DNA from 3 places in the Kitasatospora sp. NPDC058162 genome. Region 1 is predicted to be linked to each of the others. Evidence: riboswitches for the same ligand, from Rfam matches in the RefSeq annotation. Region 1 holds a riboswitch; each other region holds the start of a gene.

Region 1 (3,265 bases):
GACCGGCTCGGCATCTGCCAGGCCGCGCCGTGCCGCAACGCCTACCTGGACACCTCGACCAACCGCTCCCGCCGCTACTGCTCCGACCGCTGCGCGACCCGCGCCAACGTCGCCGCGTACCGGGCCCGCAAGCGGCAGGAGGCCGAGGCGGCGCTCAACGCCGGGCAGTAGAACCGGGCCGCCTCAGAGCTCGTCGACGAAGACCCCGAAGCGGCGGGCCAGGCCCGGCACCCGGGCCAGCCGGGGGCCGAGCAGCAGCCGCTCCAGCCCGCGGCCCGGCGCCAGCCAGGCCGGGCTCGGGCGCAGCCGCAGCAGCACCCGGCCGAGCACCAGCTCGTCCGGGACCGGGCCGTAGCTGCGGCTGTCGCTGTCCACCGGACGGTTGTCGGACAGCAGCCACCAGCCCTTCGGGCGGCGCTCGGCGGCCCGCTTCACCACCAGCAGGTCCTGCTGGAGGGGGTGGCGGAACAGCACCACCGCACCGGGCCGGATCGGGGCGCCGTAGCGGACCAGCAGCTGGTCGCCCTCGCGCAGGGTCGGGACCATCGACGGGCCCGCCACGTCCACCAGCCCGAACGGCACCGCGCCGACCCGCGTGCCGCCCTGCGGCTCCGTGCTCCGCGCCATGGCTCCTCCTCCCGGACCGACCGCCCCCAGTCTGCCGTACGGACCGTCATCTGTTCGATGTCCGGATTACCCCGGTTACGGGTCCGTCTTTCGTCCTAGGCTGCCTGCCCGATCGCGAAACCCGGAGGCCGGAAGGGTAATCTCGGGCGCGGGAAGACGATCTAAGGAAGGACTCCCATGTTCTCTCGTCTGTTTGCACCGCGTGCCACTGCTCACGCCCACTGCGACCTGCCGTGCGGTGTCTACGACCCGGCGCAGGCCAAGCTGGAGGCCGAGTCGGTCAAGGCCACCCAGGAGAAGTACCAGGCCAACGAGGACCCGCACTTCCGCGCCCGCGCCGTCATCATCAAGGAGCAGCGCGCCGAGGCCGTCAAGCACCACATCTCGGTGCTGTGGAGCGACTACTTCAAGGCCCCGCACTTCGAGAAGTACCCGCAGCTGCACCAGCTGATCAACGACACCCTGAAGGCCGCCTCGGCCGCCAAGGCGTCCACGGACCCGGCCACCGGCCAGGCCCTGCTGGACCTGATCGCCGAGGTCGAGAAGATCTTCTGGGAGACCAAGCAGGCCTGAGCCTGACGCGTCGCCACCCGGCCGCCCCCGTCCGCACCGTCGGACGGGGGCGGCCGTGCGTTCACCCGCCCCCCAGCTCAGGTAAGGGTTGCCTGCCCTGAGTGGCTGTTATGCTGCCAGGGCGTCCGAGGGGGAAGTCCGGTGAGAATCCGGCGCTGACCCGCAACGGTGAGCACGACCCGCAGTCCCCGGGGCCCGTGCCAGCCCGATCGCCCCCGGCCGCTGAACTCCCGACAACTCGCCGCGGACTGCGAGGGGAAGGCGCCCGGGCACGCCCCCGGCCGGCGCCCGCCCCGGCACACCCTGCGGCCCGAGGCAAGGCGCGCCCGCACGTGAGTGACCCCGTTCGCCGAATACCGACCGTCCCCCTCGCCCTCGGCCTCGCCGCCGCCCTGGCGGTCTCCCTGGTCTGCGGCGTCGCGTTCGGCTCCTCCGGGATCGAACTACCCGACGTCCTGCGACTGTTGGGCGCCGGGCTGACGGGCGGACGGCTGGACCCGGGCGACGCGGCGGCGTACGCGATCGTCTGGGAGCTCCGGCTGCCGCGCACCCTGCTGGCCGCCGTGGTCGGCGGCGGACTCGCCGCCACCGGGGTCGCCGTCCAGGCCCTGGTCCGCAACGCCCTCGCCGACCCCTTCGTGCTCGGCATCTCCTCCGGCGCGGCCGTCGGCGCCAACGCCGTCCTGCTGCTCGGCGCCTTCGCCTCGCTCGGGGTGTGGGCGATCTCCGTCTCCGCGTTCGGCTCCGCACTGCTCGCCATGGTGCTGGTCTACCTCGCCGCCCGCACCGCGTACGGGCTCACCCCGCTGCGCCTCGTGCTCACCGGCACCGCGCTCTCCTACGGCTTCTCCGCCCTCACCACCCTGATGGTCTTCTCCGCCGACCACGCCGAGGCCGCCCGGGACGCCATGATGTGGCTGCTCGGCAGCCTGGGCGGCGCGACCTGGGGCTCGGTACCGATCGCCGCCGGGACCGTCCTGGCCGGACTGGCCTACCTGGCCTGCGCCGCCGGGCGGTTGGACGCGCTCGCGATGGGCGACGAGACCTCCGCCTCGCTCGGCGTGGACCCGGACCGGCTGCGCCGGGAACTGTTCACGGTCACCGCCGCCGTCACCGGCACCGTGGTCGCGGTCAGCGGGGCGATCGGCTTCGTCGGGCTGCTGATGCCCCACCTGGCCCGGATGCTGGTCGGCGCCGGCCACCGCCGGGTGCTGGTGGTCGCACCGCTCGCCGGGGCGCTGCTGCTGGTCTGGGTGGACATCGCCTCCCGCACCCTGCTGGCGCCCGCCGAACTGCCGGTCGGGGTGTTCACCGCGGTGCTCGGGGTGCCCGCCTTCCTGCTGATGATGCGCCGCCGCGGCCAGGCCTTCGGGGGCGGGCGATGACTGCCCCGACCCCTTCGACCGGCGCGGAGGAACTGCGCGTCGACGGCGTCTCGGTGGAACTGGCCGGCGCCCGGCTGGTCCACGAGGTGAGCCTGGCGGCCGCCGCCAGGCAGGTGATCGGACTGATCGGCCCGAACGGCAGCGGCAAGTCGACCCTGCTGCGCTGCGTCTACCGGGTGCTGCGCCCGGCCGGCGGGACCGTCCGACTGGACGGCGACGACCTGCACGCGCTCACCGCCCGCGACGCCGCCCGCCGGGTGGCCGCGCTGACCCAGGAGCACCCCGCCGAGTTCGAGTTCACGGTGGCCGAGGTGGTCGCCATGGGCCGGCTGCCGCACCGGCGCGGGCTGGGCGGCAGCCCGACCGCCGAGGACCGGGAGCGCTGCGCCGCCGCGCTGGACCGGGTCCGGGCCGGGCACCTCGCCGAGCGCGCCTTCCCGAGCCTGTCCGGTGGCGAGAAGCAGCGGGTGCTGATCGCCCGCGCCCTCGTCCAGGAACCGCGCCTGCTGGTGCTGGACGAACCCACCAACCACCTGGACATCGCGCACCAGTTGGAGGTGCTGGCGCTCGCCCGCGAGGCCGGGCCGACGGTGCTCACCGCGCTGCACGACCTCAACCTGGCGGCGGGCCACTGCGACCGGCTGTACGTGCTGGCGGCCGGCCGGATCGTCGCCTCCGGC
Region 2 (3,265 bases), on a different contig from region 1:
GCCGGTCACGCCGACGCCGAGGACGATCACGGTGACCGCGCCGGCGGCCGCTCCCTCCGAGATCCCGAGCAGGAAGGGATCGGCCAGGTCGTTCCCGGTCAGCGTCTGCAGCACCGCACCGCAGACCGCCAGGCCGGCGCCGGTGGCAGCCGCTCCCAGCACGCGGGGCAGCCGCAACTGCCAGACGATCTGGTCGTCCAGCAGCGTCACGCGCGGGTCGCCCAGCCCGAGACGGCGCGCCACGACGTCGATCACCGTCCGGACCGGCTCGGGTTGCGAACCCACGGCCAGGCCGAGCAGGACGGTGGCCAGCAGCAGGGCCGCACCGACGGCCAGCGCCGCCGTCGTGCGGCCCGCACCGGCGGGCCGTACGACGGGGCGGGTTCCGGTGGTCTTGACCCCGGGTGCGGTCATGACCCCGGGTGCAGTCGGCTCAGCCCCGCGGACACCCGGGCGGCACCGTCGGCGAGCAGCACGCCGGGGGTCGACTCCGAGAACGGCACCACCACGAAGGCCTTGCGCTGCACGGCGGTGAGCTTGCTCAGCACCGGGTCGTTCTCCAAGTAGTCGATCTTGGACTGGGCCGTGTCCCAACCGGCGTCCGCGACCACGATGGCGTCCGGGTCCGCCGCGACGACCTTCTCCCAGCTGACGTTCTGCCAGCCACCGGGCAGGTCCGCGAAGACGTTGCGGGCACCCACGGCGTCGAGCACGAGCTGGGGTCCACCGTGGCCGGCTCCGACGAACGGCGTCTTGGTGTCCGAGTCGAACCACAGGACCTTCAGGTCCTTACCCTCGGCCGTCGCCTTGAACTGGGCCAGCTGCTGCTCCTGCTGCTGCTGGATCGCGGCGGCCCGCTCCGTGACACCGAAGACCTTGGCGACGTCGTTCAGTTCGCCCCACACCGCCTGCCAGGTCGGCGGCGGCACCTGGTTCTTGTCCGAGCAGCCGAACGGGGACAGGTACGACGGGATGCCCTGGCCGAGCAGTTCCTCCCGGGTGCCCGCGACCTTGCCGGTGAACGCGCTGGCGTAGGAGGCGTACAGGAAGTCGGGACGGGCCGCGAGGAGCTTCTCCTTCGTCGGGTACTTCGCGGAGAGCACCGGGACGGAGTCGTAGGCCGCCTTCCACTTCTCCGGGACGGAGTCGTCGAGGTAGGCGCTACCGGCCATCCGGGACTGCAGGCCCAGGGCCAGGGCCACCTCGGTGGCACCCTGGTTGAGCGTCACCAGCCGGGCGGGCGGAGCGCCGACCGTCACGGTGGTCCCGCAGTTGTCGACGCTGACCAGCCCGGCGCTTCCGGTGGCCCCGCCGGACGCGACGGGTGCGGGGGCGCCCGCACAGCCTCCGAGCACGCCGACGAACAGGGCGGCCGCGACCGCCCGGCCGGCGCGTAGCGAATGTGTGGGACTTATGGGGCATATAGCGCGAAAAGGACGCAGCAGACCGCTGGGCACGTGTTCTCCAAAACCCTCGTGGAACATGTCGCGCCGTGGCCGGTCTCCTGGCTTCCGCATCGACGCACCGCGGCCGACCTTCCCGAGCGGGTCTTCCAACCCGCGCAGTGGTCCTGACCGCTGGGTGAGCCGGTCAGCGAGGGCCGCGGAACTCCGCGGCAACAGTGGCGAGGGCCGCACCGGACTCAGACCGGTTTCCCGTACACCACGGCGATGGCAACGTATCAGGCGTGGTCAGACCGGTGAAGGGCAGCCCACGAATGATCATCCGGAGCCCGGATCCCGTCCCCGCCACCACGTATGCCGAAGGGCGGACACGCGCTGCGTGTCCGCCCCTTCGACGTGCCGATCACGAGACGGCTACTCGCAGAACGCGTTCCTCGGCAGCCCCGTGCACGGGCGCTCCATGCTCGCCTGCGTCCTGAGCGGCGCCAGGTCGAGGCCGGTGCGCTGCGGGTAGGCGGCGTCCGGGATCGGACACGGGCCGAAGCCCGCCGCGCACACCAGCTCGGCGAAGAGCAGCTGGTCGTCGCCGACGCCCGCGCCCTTGCCGCACGGCGGGCCGTCCACGGTGCCGCTCTGGATCGAGTCCGGGTCGCTGGTGAGGGCGGCGCCGCCGGTCCCGTGGTTCCCGTAGAAGCAGTTGTGCGGCGCCGTCGTCGACTCGTTGGCGACGTCCGCGTTGGTCGGGTTGCCGAAGAAGCCGTTCCGGCTGAACTCGTTGGCCGCCACGACGTTCCCGTAGGAGGTGAACACGCAGACGCCGGGCAGCTGCGTCCCGCCCTGGCAGCTGCTGAGCGGCGGCGGCGTCTCGCTGTCCGGGAAGTCGTGCAGGACGACGCCCCAACTGCCCTGCTGCTGGATGCGGTTGCCGCGGACGGTGTCGCCGTGGCCGCCCGAGATCTCGATGCCCGCACCGACGGCGCCCGCCAGCCCGGAGAGCGGGGCGTTCGCGTTGTTGTTGTCGTGGATGAAGTTGCGCTCGATGAACGTGCACGAGCGCTGCGGGTCGCCGGGGCAGCTGCCGTTCTGGGGCGGGGGCGCGTCGTCGTTGTTGAGCGAGTTGGCCACGATCCCGGTGCGGTTGTGGTCGAACTCGGAGTCCTTGATGGTGTAGCCGCCCGAGTTGGTCCCGGAGAAGCCGATCGCCGAGTTCTGTCCGTGCGCGTCGGTGAGGGTCACGCCGCAGATGTCGCGGCACGCGCCCACGTAGTAGTCGGAGTCGCCCATGTTGGACGCGTAGGTGTGGGCGAGCTCCGCCGGGCCCGTCGCGTTGGACGCGAAGATCCCGTACTGCGCCATCGACGCGTTCGGGTCGGCCGCGCCGTAGCCGGAGGTCGCGGTCAAGTAGGCGCCGTGGTATCCGTGCAGGCCGATCTGCCCGCTGCCGTCGCCGCCGTTCCACCAGATCTCGTTGCCGCCGCTGCCGCTGCCGCCGGACAGGTAGTTGCAGACGGTGAGGTTCTCGATGGAGACGTCGTCGGCTTTGGAGACGACGACGCCGCTGCGGCCGGTGGTGTCCTGCAGCGCGGGGTCGGCCGGGCAGGGCTGGGCCGCGCTGCCGTTGCTGCCGTCGACGACCACCCGGTTGCGGTCGAGCCCGCGCAGGTGGACGCCGGGCGTGGTGATCAGCACGCCGGCCTCGCCGGTGGCCTTCTCGTGGTAGACGCCGGGCCAGACCAGCACCCAGTCACCGCTCCGCGCGGCGTCGACGGCGGCCTGGATGGTCCCGTACTGCTGCGCCGAACTGCTCGGGCAGGCGACGGTGCTGCCGTTGCACACCAGCAGCACCTGCGGACCTCCCCGCT
Region 3 (3,265 bases), on a different contig from region 1:
GCAGCTGCGCGTCCTGGCGCAGGCCCGTGAGCTGGTCCAGGACGAAGCGGGTGTCGTCGACCCGGGCCTGCAGCATCTTGCGCAGCAGCGCGCCGTAGTCGAGGCCGGGCTGGCTCATCAGCGTGGGGAAGACGGAGGTGGCGAGGTCCCCGTCGGGGAAGGCGACCTCGGAGGCCTCGTAGGTGTGGTCGACGGTGACGACGACGTAGCCGCGCGAGGCGAGGTCCTCCACCAGGCCGGTGCCCCAGGTGCGCGGGTCGCCGAAGCCCGCCTCGTACAGCACGACAGGCCGCTTGCCGCCGGGCAGGACGGGTGCGTCCGTGCGGGCGTGGGTGCGGATGCCCGCCCAGTCGGTGCGGCCGGGCTCGAACTTGGCGTTGAGCTGGCCGATGCTCCCGGCGCTGCCGAAGTGCTCGGCGGCGGCGGGGAGCATGTACGGCGCGCGGTCGTCGCCGGTGGCGGGCCGGGTGGTCGGGTACCAGAAGCTGACCATCAGCTTGCGGTGCTGCCCGGGCTTCCAGGGGTCGTCCCGGCCGTCGTCCGTGAGCTGCAGGGCTGTCGTGCCGATCGGGTACGGCCCGGTGGGCTGCGGCAGCCAGGCCCTGGCCTGCCGCTCGGTGCCCCGCCCCTGCGCCGCCACCGCACCCGGCGCGCCGACCACACCCACCACCGCGGTCGCCGCCAGCAGCACCGCCGCCACGGCCCGTCCTCGCCCGCTCATCGCCGTTCCTCCTCGTTCGCTTCCGTCTTCGCTTTCAACACGGGCGACGCTACGGCCGAGTACGGGCGGAAACCGTCATACCGGGGTGCCAAGTCCCGCTGTAGTACCCCGGTATGACGGCATCCGGCGCTACGGCTGCGTCCGTCGGGCTGACGTTGTCTCAGTATGCGGACGATCGGGTGAATCCCCGGCCGGAAACCGGCGGACTGCCCGTAGGGTGGCCGGTGCAGTTGGTTCGCCCCGTCCGCCAGGCGGGGTGTCGTAAGAGGGAACCCGGTGACGCCTTTCGACTGGCCAGTCCGGGACTGCCCCGCAGCGGTGAGTGGGAACGACCGCCGTCATACGCACTGGACCCGGATCGGGTCTGGGAAGCGACGGCCAGTAGGTGTCCGTCCTGGAGATCGGGACGGGCGGGCCCGCGAGTCCGAAGACCTGCCACTGCCCGTGCGCGACCGTTCGCGCGCGGCCATCCGGTGACCTCGAGGGCGGGTCGGCGACCACACCTGGCGGAGCCGTACCCGTGTGCGGGCGCCCGTCCGGTCCGTCGTCCCTTCGCGTCCTCGTCCCCGTCGCCGGGCACTTGAGGAAACAGGCTCGCGAAGGAGAGTCCCTTGACCACGAAGTCCGCAGCCGCGGCAACCCTCGCCACCGCGTACGGCTACCCCCGCCAGGGCCGGGGCCGTGAACTGAAGAAGGCGATCGAGGGCTACTGGAAGGGCGCCGTCAGCGCGGAGGCCCTGCTCGCCACCGCCGCCGACCTGCGCCGGGAGAACTGGGCGCAGCTCGCCGGGGCGGGTGTCCAGGAGGTGCCGACCGGCGACTTCTCGTACTACGACCATGTGCTGGACACCAGCGTCGCCGTCGGCGCGATCCCGGCCCGGCACCGGGCCGCCGTCGAAGTCGACGCGCTGGACGGCTACTTCGCCATGGCGCGCGGCACCCAGGACGTGGCGCCGCTCGAGATGACCAAGTGGTTCGACACCAACTACCACTACCTGGTACCCGAGTTGGGGCCGGACACGGTGTTCGCCGCCAACCCGGCCAAGGCGGTCGGCGAGTTGCGCGAGGCGCTGCTGCTGGGCCACGCCGCGCGCCCGGTGCTGGTCGGGCCGGTGACGTACCTGCTGCTGGCCAAGCCCGCGCCGGGCGTCGCCGAGGACTTCCAACCGATCACCCTGCTGGACCGGCTGCTGCCCGTCTACGCCCGGCTGCTCGCCGAGCTGCGGGCGGCCGGCGCGGAGTGGGTGCAGCTGGACGAGCCCGCGCTGGTCCAGGACCGCACCCCGGCCGAACTGAACGCGGCCGCCCGGGCCTACCGTGAGCTGGGCGCGCTGACCGAGCGGCCCAAGCTGCTGGTGGCCAGCTACTTCGACCGCCTCGGCGACGCCCTGCCCGTCCTGGCCAAGGCCCCGGTCGAGGGCCTGGCGCTGGACTTCACCGGCCCGGCCGCCGCCAACCTGGACGACCTCGCCGCCGTCGGCGGGCTGCCCGGCAAGCGGCTGGTCGCCGGGGTGATCGACGGCCGCAACATCTGGATCAACGACCTGGGCGCCTCGCTGGCCACCCTGGCCACCCTGCTCGGGCTCGCCGACCGGGTCGACGTCGCGCCGTCCTGCTCGCTGCTGCACGTGCCCCTCGACGCCGCCGCCGAACGCGACGTCGACCCGCAGATCCTGCGCTGGCTCGCCTTCGCCAAGCAGAAGGCTCGGGAGGCCGCCCTGCTGGCCCGCGGCCTGCGCGAGGGCACCGGGGCGATCACCGCCGAACTCGCCGCCAACCGCGCCGACTTGGCCTCCCGCGCCAACTCGCCGATCACCCGCGATCCGGCCGTCCGGGCCCGCGCCGCGGCCGTCACCCCGGACGACACCCGGCGCGCCCAGCCCTACCCCGTACGCGCCGAGGCCCAGCGCGCCCGGCTCGGGCTGCCGCTGCTGCCGACCACCACCATCGGCTCCTTCCCGCAGACCACCGAACTGCGGCTCGCCCGCGCCGACTTGAGTGCCGGACGGATCGACGCGGCCGCGTACCGGGAGCGGATGGAGGCCGAGGTGCGCGAGGTCATCGGGTACCAGGAGAAGGCCGGTCTGGACGTCCTGGTGCACGGCGAGCCCGAGCGCAACGACATGGTCCAGTACTTCGCCGAGCAGCTCACCGGCTACCTCGCCACCCGGCACGGCTGGGTGCAGTCCTACGGCACCCGCTACGTCCGGCCGCCGGTCCTGGCCGGGGACATCTCCCGCCCGCACCCGATGACGGTCGACTGGTTCCGCTACGCCCAGGGCCTGACCGGCCGTCCGGTCAAGGGCATGCTGACCGGCCCGGTCACCATGCTCGCCTGGTCCTTCGTCCGCGACGACCAGCCGCTCGCCGAGACCGCCCGGCAGGTGGCGCTGGCCCTGCGCGAGGAGGTGACCGACCTGGAGGCCGCGGGCGCCGCCGTCGTCCAGGTCGACGAACCGGCCCTGCGCGAGACCCTGCCGCTGCGCGCCGCCGACCGCCCGGCCTACCTGGACTGGGCAACCCAGGCCTTCCGCCTGGCCACCT

Evidence for each region. Region 1 has a riboswitch for cobalamin ahead of ACFVXG_RS37175 (FecCD family ABC transporter permease). Riboswitches for the same ligand answer to the same signal wherever they lie in the genome.
Region 2: it holds a riboswitch for cobalamin, as region 1 does, so the genes downstream of both, ACFVXG_RS01550 (ABC transporter substrate-binding protein) here and ACFVXG_RS37175 (FecCD family ABC transporter permease) in region 1, are expected to answer to the same signal.
Region 3: it holds a riboswitch for cobalamin, as region 1 does, so the genes downstream of both, metE (5-methyltetrahydropteroyltriglutamate--homocysteine S-methyltransferase) here and ACFVXG_RS37175 (FecCD family ABC transporter permease) in region 1, are expected to answer to the same signal.

What each region holds. Positions count from the first base shown of each region.
Region 1 is NZ_JBHVUS010000034.1:72,370-75,634, reverse strand. Features, by position in the region: gene ACFVXG_RS37190 (CGNR zinc finger domain-containing protein) at 1-171, shown strand, start outside; gene sodX (nickel-type superoxide dismutase maturation protease) at 184-627, opposite strand; gene sodN (superoxide dismutase, Ni) at 805-1,200, shown strand; cobalamin riboswitch at 1,289-1,436, shown strand; gene ACFVXG_RS37175 (FecCD family ABC transporter permease) at 1,533-2,585, shown strand; gene ACFVXG_RS37170 (ABC transporter ATP-binding protein) at 2,582-3,265, shown strand, end outside.
Region 2 is NZ_JBHVUS010000001.1:377,214-380,478, forward strand. Features, by position in the region: gene ACFVXG_RS01545 (FecCD family ABC transporter permease) at 1-414, opposite strand, end outside; gene ACFVXG_RS01550 (ABC transporter substrate-binding protein) at 411-1,355, opposite strand; cobalamin riboswitch at 1,477-1,682, opposite strand; gene ACFVXG_RS01555 (hypothetical protein) at 1,818-3,265, opposite strand, start outside.
Region 3 is NZ_JBHVUS010000001.1:495,717-498,981, reverse strand. Features, by position in the region: gene ACFVXG_RS02090 (alpha/beta hydrolase family protein) at 1-721, opposite strand, end outside; cobalamin riboswitch at 984-1,155, shown strand; gene metE (5-methyltetrahydropteroyltriglutamate--homocysteine S-methyltransferase) at 1,333-3,265, shown strand, end outside.